3 regions of the Thalassotalea sp. PLHSN55 genome follow, and region 1 is predicted to be linked to each of the others. Evidence: predicted binding sites of a transcription regulator. Region 1 holds the regulator's gene; each other region holds the start of a gene.
The links. Region 1 encodes sigma-54, which starts transcription at its own class of promoters, with help from an activator protein. Its sites were predicted from a motif close to GTTGGCACGNNNNTNGNNT; they were not measured.
Positions count from the first base shown of each region.

Region 1 (3,470 bases):
ATCTATAAAAAAACCACTAGCTAATTTAATATTAGCAGCGACCATACTAGGTATTTCCCCCCTAGCAATGGCAGAAAAAGCTGATTTTGAGCAAGAAATCACGATCAAATCTATCCGCCAGTCGGGTGATTTGAAAAATAAAATTATCAGTTACCTCGATGATGTCATTATCACGCAAGGTTCACTCGTGATCCGCGCAGATATGGTGCAAGTGCTTAAAAAAGCCGGTACCAATGACGATATTTACATTGCCAAAGGCAAACCTGCAACATTTGAGCAGCGCCTAGAAGATGGCACGCCTATCAAGTTACAAGCAGATGAAATTACCTATCAGGCTAACGAACACACCATTATTATTTCAGGTAACGCGCGACTGAGCCAAGAAGGCAGTGAAGTCTCAGGTAGCAAAATCATCTACAATACGTTAACAGAAAGACTCGAAGCAGAAAGTTATAGTAACGATACAGTCACAACGGTGTTAAAACCAAAAACCAAGGCCAAAGAATAACTATGTCAGCAACGTTATCTGCATCAGGGTTAGCAAAAGCTTACAAAGGCCGTAAGGTTGTTAAAAATGTCAGCTTAAAAGTAAGCTCAGGACAAATCGTTGGCTTACTCGGCCCAAACGGTGCCGGTAAGACCACCTCTTTTTACATGATTGTTGGTTTAGTGCCAAACGACAGTGGCAGCATTACTTTAGATGATGAAAACTTAACTTTACTGCCTATGCACGAACGTGCACGCAAAGGCATTGGCTACTTACCACAAGAAGCATCAATTTTTCGCAAATTATCGGTTTACGATAATATTATGGCGATACTGCAAACGCGAAAAGATCTTTCCGCGGTTGAAAAAGAAGAAAAACTTGAGCACTTATTAGAAGAATTCAACATTTGTCATATCAAAGACAATACCGGTATGAGCTTATCTGGCGGTGAACGACGTCGTGTTGAAATTGCACGAGCACTAGCGGCAGATCCTAAATTTATCTTGCTAGATGAACCGTTTGCAGGTGTCGACCCGATTTCAGTCGGCGATATTAAGAAAATTATTTTACAATTAAAACATCGAGGGATCGGCATTTTAATTACCGATCACAATGTACGAGAAACACTCGATGTATGTGAACACGCGTATATAGTTAGTCATGGTGAATTAATAGCTGAGGGTGACGCCGATCAAATTCTCGCTAATCAACATGTACGAGATGTATACCTTGGTGAGCAATTCACGCTATAGTTATATCCATAGGACAGATTATTTGAACACATGGTAGTTAACTTAGCTCATGATAAAAAATAAAATCAACAGGAAAATGATTACGTAGATGCGCCCTACACTACAACTAAAAATTGGACAACAACTAACCATGACCCCGCAATTGCAACAAGCGATCAAGCTGTTGCAATTGTCGACTTTGGATTTACAACAAGAAATTCAAGAAGCCTTAGAAAGCAATCCACTATTAGAAGTTGACGAAAGTGCTCCCACCACAAAAGACGAGAGCAGTAACGACTTAGAAGAGGCGTTTTCAGCAAATGCCACTGAAGCTGCTCCAGCTGCAACCGATGGTAGTGAAGATTCTGCGCCAACCATAGATGAAATTAGCACCACAGAAGCTATGGATAAAAGCGATATTCCTGAAGAACTCAATATCGATACGACATGGGATGAAAGCTATAGTGCCGGCACCTCAAACACAGGGGTAAGCAGCGCACCTTCTGAAGACTATACTTACCAAGGTGAAACCACCGACTCAATTCAAGATCACCTGCGCTGGCAAATGGAACTAACCCCATTTAGCGATACCGATCTCACCATAGCAACCGCGATTATTGATGCAATTGACGATGCTGGCTACTTAACTGTTACTAGTGAAGATATTTTAGAAAGTGTTGGCATCGAAGACGTTGAGTTAGACGAAGTTGAAGCGGTCATAAAGCGCATCAATATGTTTGACCCTATCGGCGTTGGTGCGCGTTCAATTGCCGAATGTTTATTAATTCAATTAAACCAGTTCGACGATGACACGCCGTGGCTTAAAGAAAGCAAAATAGTCGTTAGTGAACATATTGAATTGCTTGGTAGCCGTGACTATCGTCAACTTATGCGCAAAACGCGCTTAAAAGAAGATCAGTTACGTGAAGTTATTCGCCTAATTCAAACCTTAGATCCGCGCCCTGGCGACAGTGTTATCAAAGAAGATGACCAATACGTTATACCCGATGTATCAGTGGAAAAGAAAAATGGTCGCTGGGTGGTTGAATTAAACCCAGATACTGCGCCAAAGCTTTCGATTAATCAACAATATGCTGCGATGACACGCACTATGAAGTCATCAAACGACAGCCAATTTATTCGCTCAAACTTGCAAGAAGCCAAGTGGTTTATTAAAAGTTTAGAAAGTCGAAACGATACCTTATTAAAAGTGTCAAACTGTATTGTTCAGCGCCAACAAGGCTTTTTTGAACATGGCCCAGAAGCCATGCGCCCTATGGTTTTAAATGACATCGCTGAAGCGGTAGATATGCACGAGTCAACCATTTCTCGTGTTACCACACAAAAGTATATGCATACGCCAAGAGGAATTTTTGAGCTTAAATTCTTCTTTTCAAGTCATGTTAGTACCGAGAACGGGGGAGAATGTTCATCAACAGCTATCCGCGCATTAATCAAAAAACTTATTTCTGCGGAGATCCCATCGAAACCATTAAGCGACAGCAAAATGGCGGAAATATTAGCAGAACAAGGTATTAATGTCGCAAGGCGTACTATAGCCAAATATCGCGAGTCATTGTCTATACCGCCTTCAAACCAACGAAAAAGCTTACTTTAGTAACTAATTTATGAGGATTTAAGTCTATGCAAATCAATCTTACTGGACACCATGTAGAAATTACAGACTCTTTACGCGACTACGTAAACGAAAAATTTGCTAAATTAGAGCGTCATTTTGATCACATCAATAACGTATACGTTGTACTAACCGTCGAAAAATTAAATCAAAAAGCTGAGTCAACGGTGCATTTAAATGGCAGTGAAGTTCACGCATCAGCTGTAAACAGTGATATGTACGCCTCAATCGACGCACTAGTTGATAAATTAGATCGTCAAATCCTTAAATATAAAGGCAAAATTAGCCAGCACTAATTAACCCCAGCCATAAAAAATTATGAAGTTCCAAGACATTTTAACCCTAAACTGCACTCACTGTGCAGTTTCAGGGTCAAGTAAAAAACGTATTTTAGAACAAATATGCCTTACCGCGGCAGAACAGCTCGACGATATTTCGCAACAAGAATTATTAGAAAGTTTGATGGTACGCGAAAGAATGGGCAGCACAGGTATTGGCGGCGGCATTGCCATTCCACATGGCCGACTCCCCACTAGTTCAAAAATAGTGTGCGTGGTAGTCACCTCTGCGGAAGCCATTGCTTTTGACGCTGTCGACAACCGTCCAGTGGATATTT
Region 1 is NZ_JBPDIH010000006.1:140,418-143,887, forward strand. It holds gene lptC (LPS export ABC transporter periplasmic protein LptC) at 1-24, shown strand, start outside; gene lptA (lipopolysaccharide transport periplasmic protein LptA) at 68-508, shown strand; gene lptB (LPS export ABC transporter ATP-binding protein) at 511-1,239, shown strand; gene ACRRSQ_RS13175 (RNA polymerase factor sigma-54) at 1,328-2,836, shown strand; gene hpf (ribosome hibernation promoting factor) at 2,863-3,150, shown strand; gene ptsN (PTS IIA-like nitrogen regulatory protein PtsN) at 3,173-3,470, shown strand, end outside.

Region 2 (3,470 bases), on a different contig from region 1:
TCACCTTAAAATATCAAAACTTGTTTGCCTTAGGTCAGATGAAAGACGCTAAGCATCAGCTATCTATCTTGCAAGGCTTGTGGAATGACAACCCTGAAAAATTACTGCAATTAAGTCGAATGCAAAGGCAAGTGAATGACTTAGCCGGTGCTGAAGAAAACTTAACCCGCGCTCAGAAATTATTACCGAACGCATTTGATATTAATATCGCCACCATAAAGCTAAAAACGCAGCTCGGTAAATACGGCGAAGCCAGTGCGCTTCTATCAGCGTTGAAAAAAACGAGTCACAAAAACCATCCTGCTTTACTCATTTTAGCAGGTGATATTGCCAGCGCTGAAAAAGAATTTGATGCCGCCTTTAGCTTATATCAAAAAGCCCTAACTAAAGACGACCGTAATACTGTGGCATTAATGAAGTTGAACAGTGTCAGTAACCTAGCGCCGAGAGTAACAAAGTTTACTCAGCTATTAACCGACCTCGTAAATAAATACCCAGATCGCGCTTTTCAACAGCATATGCTTGCTGACCACCTAATGCTGCAAAAAGATTATGTACAGGCTAAATTTCAATACCAGCAATTACTAACTAAAGATATTCCCACGCCTAAGCGAGCTTTAGCGTTAAATAATATGGCAAATATATACGTAGCCGAACAAGATTATGAAAGTGCTATTGAGTTTTCTAAAAACGCGCTAAGCATGCTACCTTCGCACCCTTCAATTATTGATACCCTAGGTTGGGCGCATACTCTATCAGGTGATAATAACCAAGGACTTACGTATTTACGACAAGCGTATACCATGGCATCGAGTAGCCCTGATATTCAATACCATATTGGCTATACATTGGCGAAGCTCAACCGCAAAGAAGAAGCGCAAAACATGCTAGAAAAAGTGGTCGCTTTACCTAATGAATTCCCTGAGCATGCACTTGCACAATCACTTTTAAGTCAACTAATGAGTGAATAAGCTGAAAGCGGAAAGCTTCAAGAGACAAGCGATAAGCTTCTAACTTGAAACTCTTAGCTTGTAGCTTATAACTTCTAACTTGTAGCTCTTATCTTGCAGCTTTGAACTTCTAGCTCTTATCTTGTAGCTCTTATCTTGCAGCTTGTTTCTTGCAGCTTGTTTCTTGCAGCTTCCAACTTGAAACTCTTATCTTGTAGTTTTTGACTTCCTGTTTTGAACTTTTTCAGCATAAAAAAACGCCGTACCAAAGTTGGCACGGCGTTATTTAATAATTTAACGTTTAGTTGTTATTATCTATTTTTGATTTCTGCGTTGTTGAACGCCAAAACCAATTAAGCCTAAAGCAAAGATAAATAAGGTCGAAGGCTCTGGAACACCAACAACTGGTTTCACTGACTTAGACACAATATTTAACTGATAGTCTTCAACTTCACCTTGGTACAAGTAGCCAGTTGGTAATAACTTACCACCGCCCCAATTTTCAATAGACTCTGAACATACCACACGAACTCGCATCCAAAAATCACCTGTAGTAGCGTCATCGGCAATGTTCAATGTTTTATAAAAAACGTCTGTAGTATCAGCACTATTATTCATACCTGTAGCACTATTTGATTGATTACTACTGGTGTCAAGGTTACCGTCAGCATCTATATTCTTATACCACTTCACGGTTTTTAACTTTTCATCTTTATCCCAAGAGTTGCTTTGATCCCAATCAACCCAAGCTCTTAGTGCATCGTATTCATGATTACCGTTAGTCGAGCGATTCATGGTAAATTTAAATTTAACTTTATCGCCTTGGGTAATAACATTATCTGATGAATAGCTACTCCATGTAGCACCGCCGTCAGAAGATGTTTTCCAAACAACACCGTCATCAGTGCCGTCGTCGTGACCAACAGAAGCCGCTGCGCCTGCTGATTCAGTATCCCAGCTATCACCTAACTGCTGCCATCTATTCGTATCATGACACGCTTGCCCATAATCGCTTGGCGCATCACCGTAATCTAAGCTATTACCTGATTTACTTGCACAGCTTGTCACGCTTGCTTGTGCAAACTGGGAAAAACCAACTAAGACACATGCTAATGCAATAATTTTACTTTTGTTCACAATATTCATTCCCTGCTACTACAACTACGACGATTCATACATATATCATGCCAATATCAACAACCTAAATTAAAAACAAACACATAAAAACTAAGGTATTGATTTTAAACTATAAAAAAAACAAAGCCTAGCATCAAACATTTAACACGTTAGACCCAATAATGCTTGTAAATTCAGTCAGTGTAAAAAAATCTGACATAAAAATCAGTATGAAAATTATTTGCTAAGTGGTTGAACTGTTACATATATTTTACATGTGAGTTATTCTAACAATCGATAGTAATATATCAACTACAATGCCGGTAAAATGTTTTAATAAGTCCACTTAAAAAATGAACTTGTTAGATGATTTTAAACTCATACCAAATCAGTTACCCTAGATTGACGCTTTTAACTATTGATAACTCATGCATAAATATAAAAATATCTTTTTTGGCTGCGCTTTTATTCTTATTTTTATCCTAATAACAGCAGTAACTTGGATTTACAGTCGTATTGATAGTGCCCTACCGATTATAGATGGCAAATTAACCATTTATGGCATCAATGAAAAAGTGATTGTTGAGCGTGATTTGCACGGCATAGCCACGATAAAAGCCAATACACGATTAGACATTGCCGTCGCAACTGGCTTTATTCACGCGCAAGAGCGATTTTTTCAAATGGATTTACTGAGAAGAAACTCAGCAGGAGAACTTTCAAGTTTATTTGGTAGCGCGGCACTTAATTATGACAAGTCAATACGCATACATCGCTTTCGCGACCGCGCACGTTTGATCACCAAGCAACTAACTGATGAACAGTTAGCAATTATTAAAGCTTATACCCAAGGGGTTAATCAAGGGCTGCACTCACTAAAATCGTCACCTTTTGAGTACTTACTATTGCAACAAGATCCTGTTGAGTGGCAAGAAGAAGATACTATTTTAACTGTGCTGAGCATGTATTTAGACTTACAACCTGCCGAGGGAAAGCGAGAGCGCAGCCTTGGCTTAATGAAAGCCGTATTTTCTGATGAGGTTTATCAATTCTTAAACCCTAAAGGAAGCCAGTGGGATGCCACAATTGACGGTACCACATTTCCTTCTTCGCCATTACCTACCGTGCCTTGGCCATCAGCTGGGACCAATAACAGTAATTTATCACATACTGCAAATATTGATTATAACAGTGAAAAATTTCCGGGTTCTAATAACTGGGCAGTGTCAGGAAAACTCAGTCATAACAACAGTGCTATCGTTGCTAATGATATGCACTTAGGTATACGAGTACCTAATACCTGGTTCCGCGCATCGTTTGAATACTTACAAGATAACAAGCCGGTTAAAGTTACCGGTGCTACGCTCCCTGGTACACCTAATATTATTGTTGGCAGTAACGGTG
Region 2 is NZ_JBPDIH010000007.1:82,635-86,104, reverse strand. It holds gene prsT (XrtA/PEP-CTERM system TPR-repeat protein PrsT) at 1-971, shown strand, start outside; gene ACRRSQ_RS14455 (PEP-CTERM sorting domain-containing protein) at 1,266-2,087, opposite strand; gene ACRRSQ_RS14450 (penicillin acylase family protein) at 2,495-3,470, shown strand, end outside.
Region 2: ACRRSQ_RS14455 (PEP-CTERM sorting domain-containing protein) is a predicted target of sigma-54. The motif match lies at 2,124-2,142, and genes of this name have one in related genera.

Region 3 (3,470 bases), on a different contig from region 1:
TGAGCATTTAGTTCAACGTTGAAATTGCTGACGACAGTCACGATTGCCATGGCTGACTCTATAATGATGGCCATCATCACACCTTGTAATAAGTTCTTTTGTGTTGTTGACCAAGATAAAAAGAAGCGTTTAATGAGCTTGTTAATGGTATAAAAGCTAACGGCGCCAAAAGGTAACATTACTAAAAATGCAAAGGTAAGCGCATTGGTCCATGCTTCAATGAAATTCTGGGTGGGTAAAAGGTTAACCCATGTCATAATTGCGGTTAATGTACCAATTAAAGCCAGCATAATGACTAATATTATCGATAGAGGTTTTAGTTTATATTGCATAATACTTTCCTTTAATATGGTTGATAATGTCAACTATATTGCTTATGGTTGACTTTGTCAACTAAATTAAGGTATTCAAAAGTTATTAGGAGAAAAAATGGAATTAAGTGAAGCGCTGTTTAGTTTAGTGCACACCGTGCGCAACAATATGCAGCAGGAGCTCAAACAATTAACAAGCGATTTGTCGCCAATGCATTTAAAGTCGTTAAAAGTTATATCAATAATTGATGATTGCACAGGGCAAAAGCTTGCAGATTTTATGGGGCGAGACAAAGCGCAAATTAATCGACTTATTAAAGAGTTAGTGAGTCAGGAATTCATTATAAAATCAGAAAATAAACAAGATAAACGCAGCCAAATTTTAACGTTATCAGAAACGGGTCTTAAGGTAATGATGCAATTTCAATGCGCAGAAAAAAGAGTGTTTGATAAAATGATTGCCGATATACCAAAAGCGCAAATAGAAAGCTTTATTCTCTTAACGCAAACACTTAAAAATAATTTAGGGTGATTAACAATAGGTTAATTTACAAAGGTGATATTGACGAAAAAAGCACCATTGTCAGTAAAATGGTGCTTTTTTGTATTAGATGACGAGACAGTAGTTAATCGCTTACTTATTTGTTTTAAATTTACGTGATGCTAAACCTAAAATACCTAAAGCGAATATGGCCAGTGTTGAAGGCTCTGGCACTGTTTTAACTTTCATTCTTGTTGACGCCAGTACTTCTTCAGTAAGTTTGTCTTTAACTTCTAGTTTAAAACCATATGTACCTTCAATATTTGGATCAAAATCTTGCATCAACCAACCAATGTTCATTGAATTTTGAGCAATTGAGTTATCTCCACCAATATAGTTATCTGTAAACTTAGTTACCGGATCAAACGTTAACCAGTCTCTTTTATTTTTACGTGGGTCTAAATCGACACTTAGTTCAATTAAAAAATCGTCAAATACGCGATCGGTGTTTGAGCCGTCGTAATTAAGGTTAATTGCAAATTCAAAATTCCAAGCAGCACCAGGTGCTCCAAATTTAGGGTGTAAACCTGTGCTCATTTCATAAGTGCCAGCACCGTTACTATTAAAACTACCTTCATAAGGTACTTTAGCACGTAAGCCGAGCTCAATATTATTTTGGTTATTTTTCCATGCTTTGTTAACAACAAAGAAACCATTTTCATTGCCAGAACCAAATAAGACGCCAGTACTTATGTCCGCATCGTAAATTACACCCGCTTGGGCAAAGCTAGCAATAGATAAGGCGAAGCCTGCAATAATTGATTTTAACATTTTTGAATTCATTTTCATTTTCCTTGGTAAAACATTCCTTTAGATAGAATGGGTTCTCTTTTTCATTGTACAAATATGCAATTACACTGCCAAGTCTGTAAGTTGTTGTAATTTAAGGGGAAGTATTGCTGATTGCTTTTGTTTGTATTAGTACACATTAAAACTGTAAATTAATTGGACACTTGTTCGGTTTTTGCTGAGTAGGTATGAAGTTGTTACTTTTAATCGCTTTATGTTGATATAAAAAATAGTCTGCAACCGAGGAATTACCTTGGCCGATAGCGATGAAATTAACAGGTGACAGCACTACTAGGTAAGGTTAGTTATTAAAATAATACAAAGCGTTAGGGTATATAGGTTACATTTCGTTTTGTGTTTCTTCTTATTGAAGTGTAAAAAAAGCTGACACTTTTTTGTAAGGCGTCTGTTATGTAGAGCGTCTGTTTTTAAAGTGACAGTTTTCACTTGGCTAGCTTAATCACTCGCCCAATTAAACCTGCTTTAGCTAACGTATTAAATGAACCAATGCGTTCAACATTTATAGCGGCTGAATTTTAAAACATCCGACAATGGCTAAATTTGATAGCCGATAAGCGACATCGTTAAGGTCGCCGCTTGAAATTAATACCGTAGCAAAATGCAATAATGTTAATTTTTTCGAAAAAATTCAGTGTTTTATTTGCGTTATCTATCATTGTATATTTAAATTTTAACTACAGTTAGTGAAATAAGTTTGAGGCTGTCATGGTCTTGTTGTTTATCACCTAAAATTTTGAGAACAATAAATGATAAAACAATCTTGGAAGTTATTATTATCGCTGTTGTTGATAATGACATTTCAGCCATGGGGACATTTGAGTGCTAACGAGTCAGCACAAGAAGCAACTAAACAAAACTATTCAGTTAAACAAAGCTACTCAGTCACCCTGAACGTACAGCATATCGATAATAAAGCTGCAGCTGATTTAATTGTTTATTTAGAGCCGCTAAGTGCTGCTCTACCATTACCCGCTAACCAAGCAATCGTTAAAGTCAGTCAAAGAGATAAAGCCTTTGCGCCTTACATCAGTGTTGTTCAAAAAGGTGGACAGGCAAATTTTGTCAACGAAGACGATATTACCCACCATATTTATTCACCGGTAAGCGATAATAAGTTCGCATTTAAAATAAAAACCCATGAGCAAAAGCTGCTACCAAGTTTTGAACATGCCGGGGAAGTGGCGATGGGCTGTAATATTCATGATTGGATGAGTGGTTATATCTTGGTGGTTGATACGCCGTACTATGCCAAAACGAATGCGCAAGGGCAGGTAGAGATAAGTGATGTTATCGCCGGAGATTATTTGCTTAATATATGGCATCCGCAAATGAGCGCTGCTGAAAATAAACAAGTTCAACGTATTGAAATACAAAATAATACTAAACTTTCAATCAAGCTAAAATCCTCTTTTAATCATCTGCCTGAGCAAAAAAGTGAAGATGATTTTGACTTTTTGTCAGACTATTAAGGAAACTTGGTTTGAAAAGCCTTCAAAATAAAATATTTTTACTCTTTGTTGTCTTACTGTTGTTGGTTCAGGCTGTCGGAATATGGACAATATATGAAGGCAATCGCACACAAGAGCGGCAAGCGATTGAAAGCAGGCTAAAAACTGCACAAACCATTTTTACTGAACAATTTCAGGACAGACGAGAGTACCTTAGCGCCTTTGCTGAAACAGCAGCGCGCGATTATGGTATTAAACAAGTCTTTAATGACGATGTTCGCAGTTTACTGGTGGCATTAAATAATCACCGTAAACGCATTGATGCCGATTTGGCAATGACGATTTCAGCTGATGGCATTG
Region 3 is NZ_JBPDIH010000001.1:657,033-660,502, forward strand. It holds gene ACRRSQ_RS02910 (hypothetical protein) at 1-332, opposite strand, end outside; gene ACRRSQ_RS02915 (MarR family winged helix-turn-helix transcriptional regulator) at 430-843, shown strand; gene ACRRSQ_RS02920 (PEP-CTERM sorting domain-containing protein) at 946-1,635, opposite strand; gene ACRRSQ_RS02925 (hypothetical protein) at 2,409-3,131, shown strand; gene ACRRSQ_RS02930 (EAL domain-containing protein) at 3,143-3,470, shown strand, end outside.
Region 3: ACRRSQ_RS02920 (PEP-CTERM sorting domain-containing protein) is a predicted target of sigma-54. The motif match lies at 1,699-1,717, and genes of this name have one in related genera.